Regions from separate parts of the Agrobacterium sp. NPDC090273 genome, predicted to be linked through region 1. Evidence: predicted binding sites of a transcription regulator. Region 1 holds the regulator's gene; the other holds the start of a gene.
What was found. Region 1 encodes LexA, which represses DNA repair genes until DNA is damaged. Its sites were predicted from a motif close to TGTTCNNNNTGTGTTCNG; they were not measured.

Region 1 (4,387 bases):
TGCCGCAAACCTCGCCGCCATGCCTGTCATGTCGCTGATTGTCATGCCTTTCGGCCTGATTGGCATGCTGCTGATGCCCTTCGGGCTGGATGCGCCGTTCCTGAAGGTCATGGGCTATGGCATGGCCATGGTGATTGAAATCGCCAATGGCGTCGCCTCATGGGGCGGCAGTGCCGCAATCGGCCGCCAGCATGGCTGGTTTCTGGCGCTTTCCACGGCAGGCTTCCTGCTGCTCTCGCTGTTTCGCACGCGGCTTGCCCTGTCAGGCATTCCTCTGCTGTTCCTGGCTTTCGGCCTCTCTGTGGCCGAACATCACCGCCCGAGGCCCGATCTGCTGATCTATGAGGATGGAACGCTGGTCGGGCTGGTCGGGGAGAGCACGGTGGCGACAACCAAGACACGACCGTCCGGTTTTGTATACGACCAATGGTCCCGCGCCTTGCTGCTGCCGGAAAAAACCGTCTCACCGATCTTTCTCAAGACCGAGAAAAAGATGAAGGAGACCAATCCGCAGAGCGCCCAGCCGTCGAGGGAGAGCCGGCGCCTTTCCGATGAGCAAAGGGCGAAGGCGATTGAGGATATCGGCAAGGCGCTGGCTGCAGCGGGTCAGGGCTTTACCTGCCACAGAAGTCTCTGGTGCGCTGCCCGCAGCGCCAAGGGCCAGCGCATCGTCGTTCTCGAGGATACGTCGCTGACCGGGGCAGCCTGCGATATCGCCGATATCATCGTCACCAGCAGACGAACCTCATTCCAGCAGTGCCGTTCGGGCGCGGTGCTGTTCAGCCGCGATGTCCTGCGGCGCATAGGTTCGGTGGAAATGACGCTGTCTCATGAGAATGAAGGCGGGCCGATTGGACGGTTGGCGACGGCCATGGCGGGCACGAACCGCCCTTGGAGCGAACACCGCTCCTATGATTGGAAAACTCGGTCGTTTGACCGTGAGACATCTGAAACGATCGAGGAACTGGTTGCGGCGACGCCATAAGGGCCGCCGCACCAATGACGATTTTTCAAGCCTGGCTGCGCAGATCGGCAACCACGGTTGAGACGTCGCGGATCTCCTGTTCATGCGGTTCGTCGCGCCAGATTTCCTTCAGGCCGGCGTCGTACCAGTCGCGCATCGCCGGAAGGGCGAGAAGACGCTCCAGATAGGCTTTTGCCGCTGGTGAAAGGTCGGCGCCAAAGGACTGAAAACGGAACGCCACGGGTGAGAAGAAGGCGTCGACAGCGGTAAACTCCGCACCGGCCAGATACGGGCCACCAAAGCGGGAGAGCCCCTCGCTCCACAGTGCATCGATCCGGGCAATATCCGCCGCAAGACCCTTATTGTCCGGGTTCGGCGTGGCACGGATGCCGACGCACATGGGGTAGAAATTGCGCAGCGAGAAAAAGCCGGCATGCATTTCGCTGGCCGCGGACCGCGACCATGCGCGGGCGATGGCGTCAGCGGCCCAGACGCCATCATGCCGTTCCGCCAGATATTCGACGATCGAAAGTGATTCCCACACTGTCGTCGTGCCATCCACCAGGCAGGGCACCTTGCCGGTTGGCGAAAAAGTGGTGAAGGGCACATCCTGCCCGAATGGCACGAGCTTTTCGTTGAAGTCGATGCCCAGCGTGCGCATCAGCACCCACGGTCGCAGCGACCAGGACGAGTAGTTCTTGTTGGCGATATAAAGATCGTACATGGCATGCTCCCCGATATGATCTGGCTTTCTTACGACCAGGATACACGCTTCGAATATCGAAAATATTCCATGGCTCCCATAAGCCGAAATGATGGGTCGGTTCGAAATGAGCCGTTACACCGGATCATGCAATCAGACCGGCACGCTGTCATCCAGCGAAGCGGGCCGGTTCAGTCGAAATCAGACCGTCTGCCCCCCGCGCTTCCTCATCGTTTTCTCGCGCCAACAGATGCCGACCGGACTGGCTTGGCTTCTGTTGTGAAGGATCACCGTCGCTCGACCAACGTTTTTCGCGGGAGCGCTCCGGCAGGCGGTGTCTCGTCAGACAAAACGCAGCCTCACGATTTATTCGGCAAGACTATCCAGCACCCGACCAATCTCTCTCCATCATGCCAAAGATTGTTCATATCCCTGCCGAGATAAAGCCGATGCTCAGGACCCGGTTCCACACCGGATCTGTGTTTCAGCCCTTTATGGGCACGACGCAAAACACCGCAAATGACACAATCCATTGTGTCACGCCCAAAAGCAAAACCGCCAGCCAATGGCCAGCGGTTCAAGCGTCGATACAGATCGATGCGGCGTTAGTGATAACGCCGGATAAGGCCAACCAGCTTGCCCTGGATTTTCACCCGGTCAGGTCCGAAGATTCGGGTTTCATAGGCCGGGTTTGCAGCCTCGAGCGCAATCGAAGCGCCCTTGCGGCGGAAGCGTTTCAGCGTTGCCTCTTCGTCATCCACCAGTGCCACAACGATGTCGCCCGGATTGGCCGTGCTGCCATCGCGAATGATGACGGTATCGCCATCAAAGATACCGGCCTCGATCATCGAGTCGCCCTTGACCTCCAGCGCGTAGTGTTCGCCAGAACCCAGCATGTCCACAGGCACTGCCACGTCATGCGTGTTGTTCTGGATCGCCGAAATCGGCACACCGGCCGCGATACGGCCCATGACGGGAACATTGACCGCACCGGCAAAATCATTGCTGGCGGGTTTCAGCGATGGGGCAGGGGCTGGCTCAGGCGCCTTAGGCTTGCCAAGGCTGCCTTCGATAACGCTTGGCGAGAAGCCGCGTTGCGGTTTCAGGCCGGGCGAATAGGCCTCGGGCAGCTTGATGACTTCAAGTGCGCGCGCCCTGTTCGGTAGCCGGCGAATAAATCCGCGTTCTTCAAGCGCGGTAATCAACCGGTGGATACCGGATTTGGAAGCAAGATCGAGTGCATCCTTCATTTCATCGAAGGACGGCGGCACGCCGGATTCTTTCATTCGCTCATGAATGAAGAGAAGCAATTCCTGTTGTTTGCGCGTCAGCATGAGGAAAACACCCTTGAGAATCGCATCGAAAAGTTGCGAAACAAATACAGAACGAACACTATATGTTCCATATGTGTTCTGCAATCCCCTAAAATTTCGTGAAACTGCAATCGGTTATTTTGATGAGTGACGCGTTTTGTTCCGGTTGTGTGTCCCAGGCCCCCGAAACAGCGTTTCAGGCAAATTGATCCAGCTCCTAAAGCGCGTCACGCAATCTCACGTCGGCCAGCGCACCAAGGCTTCGCGGCCAGCTTCCGTCAAACCATAGACGCCCCGCTCAAGCCGTTCGAACCAGCCATAGACGTTCGATTGCAATATCTTGCCGGCATCGGGGGCGTTCAACTTGACTTCCCGAAGCCGGAGCGGTCCTTCGGAGAGCGCTTTCGCACATCCCAGCGCCTGCTGGCGATAGGCTGTCATCTGCGGCATGCGTGTGCTGCCGCCAAGGACCGGATCACCCTTGCGTTTCTGGTGTTCGCGCATCAGCCGCGAGCGTCGTTTCGGGTTGGTGCGCGGCATCGGCGATACCGAACTGACGATGACACTGACATGACCGCCTTCGGAGACGGCAAGCATGCCAATTCCCAGCCGCCGGCAAAGATCGCGGTAACGCTTATCGGTCTCGCGCCCTCGGCCACTGACAGACATTTTTGCCGCGATCCAGACTTCGTCGGATATCGCGGCACGATCGATCGCCTGAAGGATCAGCTCGAGATTGAAGGCGAGTTTCAGTTCGCACACCACCACCACAGGCGGATCACCGTCACTCATCCCGACAAGGTCGCAGCCGCCGATTTCGCCCTTTACCGTATAGCCGGCATTTTCAAGGAAGGCTTTCACAGGTTGGTAGAGGGAGGTTTCCATGCGGGCACTCGGAAGAAAGAATCGTCTGGCGACCATACAGCAAGACGGTGCTGGATCACGACACCCCTTGAAAACTGAGGGGCGCCACCTCATCTAGGGATCATCACCCGTTATCGATGGCTTGCAGCAGTGGTTTTCCTCGCGCAATGCTGTCCGGGTCTGCAAAGGGCGCTCTCCAGAAACGGATCGAGCGCCCTTTGTGTTTTTCGCAACGGGTCTCGATGGAAAAAGGCATCAGGATAAATCTCCGGGGATTGCCGCAACCCCGCAGGCTTCGAATGAAAACGCTTACACCTTTTTTACGATCTTCTCAGCTTCCCACGTCTCTGGGTTGCCAAATGGCTGTGTCACGATATCTACGGCCCTGCTTTCGAGGGTCATGTGGACATGACCGGATCGTCTTGTGGGACAGAAGGCTCTTTGCCGCTCAAAGCATCTTTCTGAAATCGTGATGGATCGCTGCCAGTGTCTCCGCATGGAGATATGGCGCGTGAGCGGGAAAATTTCGCATGAAACGCATGA
Region 2 (4,387 bases), on a different contig from region 1:
GAAAGCGAAGCTTTTCACCGCCACCATCGGCGAAGTGAAGTCGAAGCTGAACTAAGTTTCCTTCAGTCGTAATGAAAAGAACCCCTCCGGCTTGCCGCGAGGGGTTTTTTGTTTCGCGTACTGGCGATGCGCCAGATATGTTCGCGACCGTCTATAAACAAGCGGATTGCGGCGAGCGGTCATCTGTTGTCGCGATGAAGACGTGTCCGCACCAAACTCAGGGCGCTTCGCCGCTCTGGGCCATAAATGTCATTCGATGAAGGCATCCCTCAAAAGAAGAGCCCAATGATCTACCGGCGGGAACGTCTGCGGTCTGGCTCAGTCCTGGCGCAGTGGCCGGAAGCTCATGCGATGCAATGGGCAGGGGCCATGATCGTCAATGGCGCGCAGATGGGCGGCTGTGCCATAGCCCGCATGCCCCTCGAAGCCATAGGCGGGGTGCACCTGCGCGGCACGCTCCATCATCCTGTCCCTTGTGACCTTGGCAATAATCGACGCTGCGGCAATCGATAGCGAACGGCTGTCGCCTTTAATGACAGCCTTTGACCGGCAGGCGATGCCGGGTGGCATATCGCGTCCATCCGCCAAAACGAGAGATGGCGACACGGGAAGACCGAGCACGGCGCGTCGCATCGCGTCAAGGCTGGCGCGCAGGATGTTCATGTCATCGATCAGTGCTGGACCGGAGGAAGCGATGGAAACAAGCGAGGTTTCCATGATCTGTTTGAACAGCGCTTCTCGTTTTGCCTTGGAAAGCTTTTTTGAATCGTTGAGACCAGACGGAATATTGTCGGGGTCGAGAATAACGGCGGCTGCGACAACCGGGCCCGCAAGTGGTCCGCGCCCGGCCTCATCAGTCCCGGCAACGGGCCACAATCCGCCAGCCTTCGCCTCCAGTTCCAGGGAAAAATCCGGACCAGTGTCCAGCAGGTCGAAAAGAGCGGGAGAATCGGATGCGGTGCGGCGTTTCATGCGGCAGAAACTGGCACACACACCCGATCTCCTGCAAGCCCCCGGAAAGCGAGCGATGGGAAACAACCAGCCGATCAAGGGGCGTGGCGGACTGCATCCACAGGTCTTCATGACCGTGATCCTCCAATGGGGCGGCAGGAGGAGTGATCGCACGCGAGGCGGCGGTTCCGGGGACATTATGACCGGCGCACCAGGGAAAACGCGTCGGACATTTCATTCAGCGTGTCGTGTAAAAGCATTGAGCGATTCAACGCTGACGACATGCGCGATAACAGGCATCTGACGCGGGATATCCCCGCGCAGGTCAAAGTAGAGAAAGCTGTACGCCGGAACCACCCGGCGGTTTGAACAGATCGTCGCGGAGAAGAATGCCGCGACGCACCAGTCCGAGCCGCTTCGTTGCCATTTCGAACCGGCGTCCGATCTGCCAGGCGTAGGGACCTGCGCCCTTCATGCGCTTGCCGAACTCGGCGTCGTAATCCTTGCCGTCGCGCATGGAGCGAACGAGTGACATCACATGCCGGTAGCGGTCAGGATAATTCCGTAGCAGCCAGTCGCGAAACAGCGGGCTGACTTCCAGTGGCAAACGCAACAACACGTAAGACGCCTCTGTGGCACCAGCGGCTTTGCCGGCTTCCAGTATCCGCTCGATCTCGTGGTCGTTGAGAGCAGGGATAACAGGCGCCATCATCACGGCTGAGGGAATGCCTGCGTCCGTCAAAGTCTTGATCGCCTCAAGCCGTTTTGCCGGTGTCGAGGCGCGTGGTTCCATCGTGCGCGCCAGCTTGCGGTCAAGTGTGGTAACCGAGATACCGACCTTGACGAGCCCCTTACTCGCCAGAGGGGCTAGGATATCGATATCCCGTGTAATCAGCGCGGATTTGGTAACGATGGCGACGGGATGATCCGCCTCTGCGAGAACCTCGAGAATCTGGCGCATGATGCGCCATTCGCGCTCGATTGGCTGATAGGGGTCGGTATTGGTGCCGATGGCGATGACACGTGGCTTGTAGCCGGGCTTTCCGAGTTCTCTTTCAAGCAGCTTTGCCGCATCTGGCTTGGCAAACAGTTTCGATTCAAAATCCAATCCGGCAGACAGCCCCATATAGCTGTGTGTCGGGCGAGCAAAACAATAGATGCAGCCGTGTTCGCAGCCGCGGTAGGGATTGATGGAACGATCAAAAGGAATGTCCGGTGACTCGTTACGGGTGATGATAGAGCGTGGCTTTTCGACCTGCACTTCGGTACGGAACTCCGGCATGTCTTCAAGCGTCTGCCAGCCATCGTCGAACACTTCATGCTGCAATTGCTCGAAGCGCCCACCTGGATTGATGCCGGCCGCACGTCCGCGCCGGCGGTCGATCTCGATGCGCAAGCCCGATGCGTCGGCCATCGCGTTGGCAATATCTTGCGTATGGCCAGGCTGAAAGGCAGCCTCGCCCGAAAGCATATGGTCTCTCATCTGGGTGCTCCTTAGAGCGCATGCGCCGAAAAGGCCCATGAAACGCCCTAAACCGTTCCTCGCCGGACAGCGACTTCATCGCCTCTCCGAATGATTAAATTCCTACTGCAAAAAAGAGAACAATACAAGAACAAAATATCGTTGATCGCATATCATACTCGCCGGTTGTGATGCCACGCGGGCAAATATGGCGTCGCGATCGGGCGTTAATTTTAATGGAAGAGATCCTGTTTTCGAAATGCTGGCGCAGTGGCAATTTATTGTGCGATGCGTTAAAGCTATGCACATGTTGACAGTCATTATGGAATGCCGGGATCAGGAACCGGAACTGGCGCACACGCTTTCAGCGCTGGTGACCGGCGCTGTTGAAGGGCTGGTAAGCGATGTGGTGATCCTGGATCACGGTTCGCGCGATGGATCGTCGCGCGTGGCCGATGCCGCTGGCTGCCGTTTTTATGTGCAGTGGGACATCGATGACGTCATGCGCTCTGTCCGCGGCGAGTGGATTTTACTGGTGGAGCCGGGGGCACGTCCACAGACCGGTTGGATCGAAGATATTCTCGAATATGTCTCTATCAACAAGTCGCCAGCACGGTTTTCGCCGTCGCGACATTACAAACGCTCGTTCTTCAGTCGCATAGCGCGGCGTCAGCCGCCTTTGGAATATGGCTATCTCATGCCGAAGAAGCACGCCATGACGATTGCCAAGCCCGGCATGAACCTGTCGCAGCTCGTGCACGCGCAAAAGCCACGCCGCCTGACAGCGGAACTGATACCATCCTGGGTCTTGAGCGCTGCGCGCTAATTGACGAAGAGATCGCTGGTGGCGGTTACGATTTGCCGCGTTTGAGATGTTCATCCAGTCGCGGCATGATTTCCACGAAATTGCATGGCATGTGTCGGTAGTCGAGCTGCGCCTTGATGATGCCGTCCCAGGCGTCTTTGCAGGCGCCGGGCGAACCGGGCAAAACGAAGATGAAGGTGGCATTGGCGACCCCTCCCGTTGCCCTGGACTGGATGGTCGAGGTTCCGATCTTGTCGTAGGAAATGCGGTGGAACACTTCGGAGAAACCGTCCATCCGTTTTTCGAACAGGGGTTCCAGAGCCTCCGGCGTGACGTCGCGCCCGGTAAAGCCCGTGCCACCCGTGGTGATGACGACATCCACGTCGTCCGAAAGCGTCCAGTCGCGTACGGTTTCAAAAATCGCTGACTTGTCGTCCGGCACGATGGCGCGTGCAAAGAGCCGATGACCGGCCTCGGTGATCCGCGCTGCAAGTGTGTCGCCCGACTTGTCGTTTTCCAGCGTCCGCGTGTCAGAAACAGTCAGAACCGCGATGCCGACAGGAATGAAAGGTCTTTCGTTTGTCATGGCATCGTCCTCATTATGGATTGATCGTCAAATCGTTTGCGTGACCTGAAAATACCAGTCCGGTTTCTGGTTCCTAAGGGATATTTCGGCTGCCGTGGCTGCATCAAGAGACTGAAACAGACCAAAGCAGGTCGCGCCGGAACCGGACATGCGGACGATTGTGGCGTGGTGCTGCGCGAGCAAGGCTGAAATCTCAGAGATTTCCGGCAAGAGGGCTCTGGCTGGTGCTTCAAGATCGTTGCGGCTCTCCGCAACGAATGTCAGCCAATCTGCCTGTGGCTTTGCAGGCAGGGCAGGGTTGCTCTTGTTTTCTAACCGTCGGAAAATGTCCGGTGTCGAAACAGCCATCAACGGGTTGGCGAGTACCAGAAAAAGCTTTGGAAGATCGGTGATCACCTCGATTTCTTCGCCGATGCCGCGGGCAATCAGCGACTGGCTTTTAAGGCACATCGGGATATCGGCACCCAGCCGCAAAGCAATCTTTTCAAGCGATGCCGGATCGATTTTTGCATTCCAGTGTCGCAACAGACCGCGCAAGGTCGCAGCTGCATCTGCGGAACCTCCGCCGATACCGGAAGCCACA

Region 2: ACIQT8_RS13330 (PA0069 family radical SAM protein) is a predicted target of LexA. The motif match lies at 2,550-2,567, and genes of this name have one in related genera.

What each region holds. Positions count from the first base shown of each region.
Region 1 covers NZ_JBIVYN010000001.1:917,413-921,799, reverse strand. Annotated here, with positions in the region: gene ACIQT8_RS04575 (ComEC/Rec2 family competence protein) at 1-985, shown strand, start outside; gene ACIQT8_RS04570 (glutathione S-transferase family protein) at 1,011-1,688, opposite strand; gene lexA (transcriptional repressor LexA) at 2,273-3,001, opposite strand; gene ACIQT8_RS04560 (DUF2161 domain-containing phosphodiesterase) at 3,218-3,865, opposite strand; gene ACIQT8_RS04555 (hypothetical protein) at 4,375-4,387, shown strand, end outside.
Region 2 covers NZ_JBIVYN010000004.1:264,096-268,482, reverse strand. Annotated here, with positions in the region: gene ACIQT8_RS13340 (F0F1 ATP synthase subunit B) at 1-55, shown strand, start outside; gene ACIQT8_RS13335 (ribonuclease HII) at 319-972, opposite strand; gene ACIQT8_RS13330 (PA0069 family radical SAM protein) at 1,277-2,434, opposite strand; gene ACIQT8_RS13325 (glycosyl transferase) at 2,721-3,239, shown strand; gene moaB (molybdenum cofactor biosynthesis protein B) at 3,265-3,804, opposite strand; gene ACIQT8_RS13315 (4-(cytidine 5'-diphospho)-2-C-methyl-D-erythritol kinase) at 3,832-4,387, opposite strand, start outside.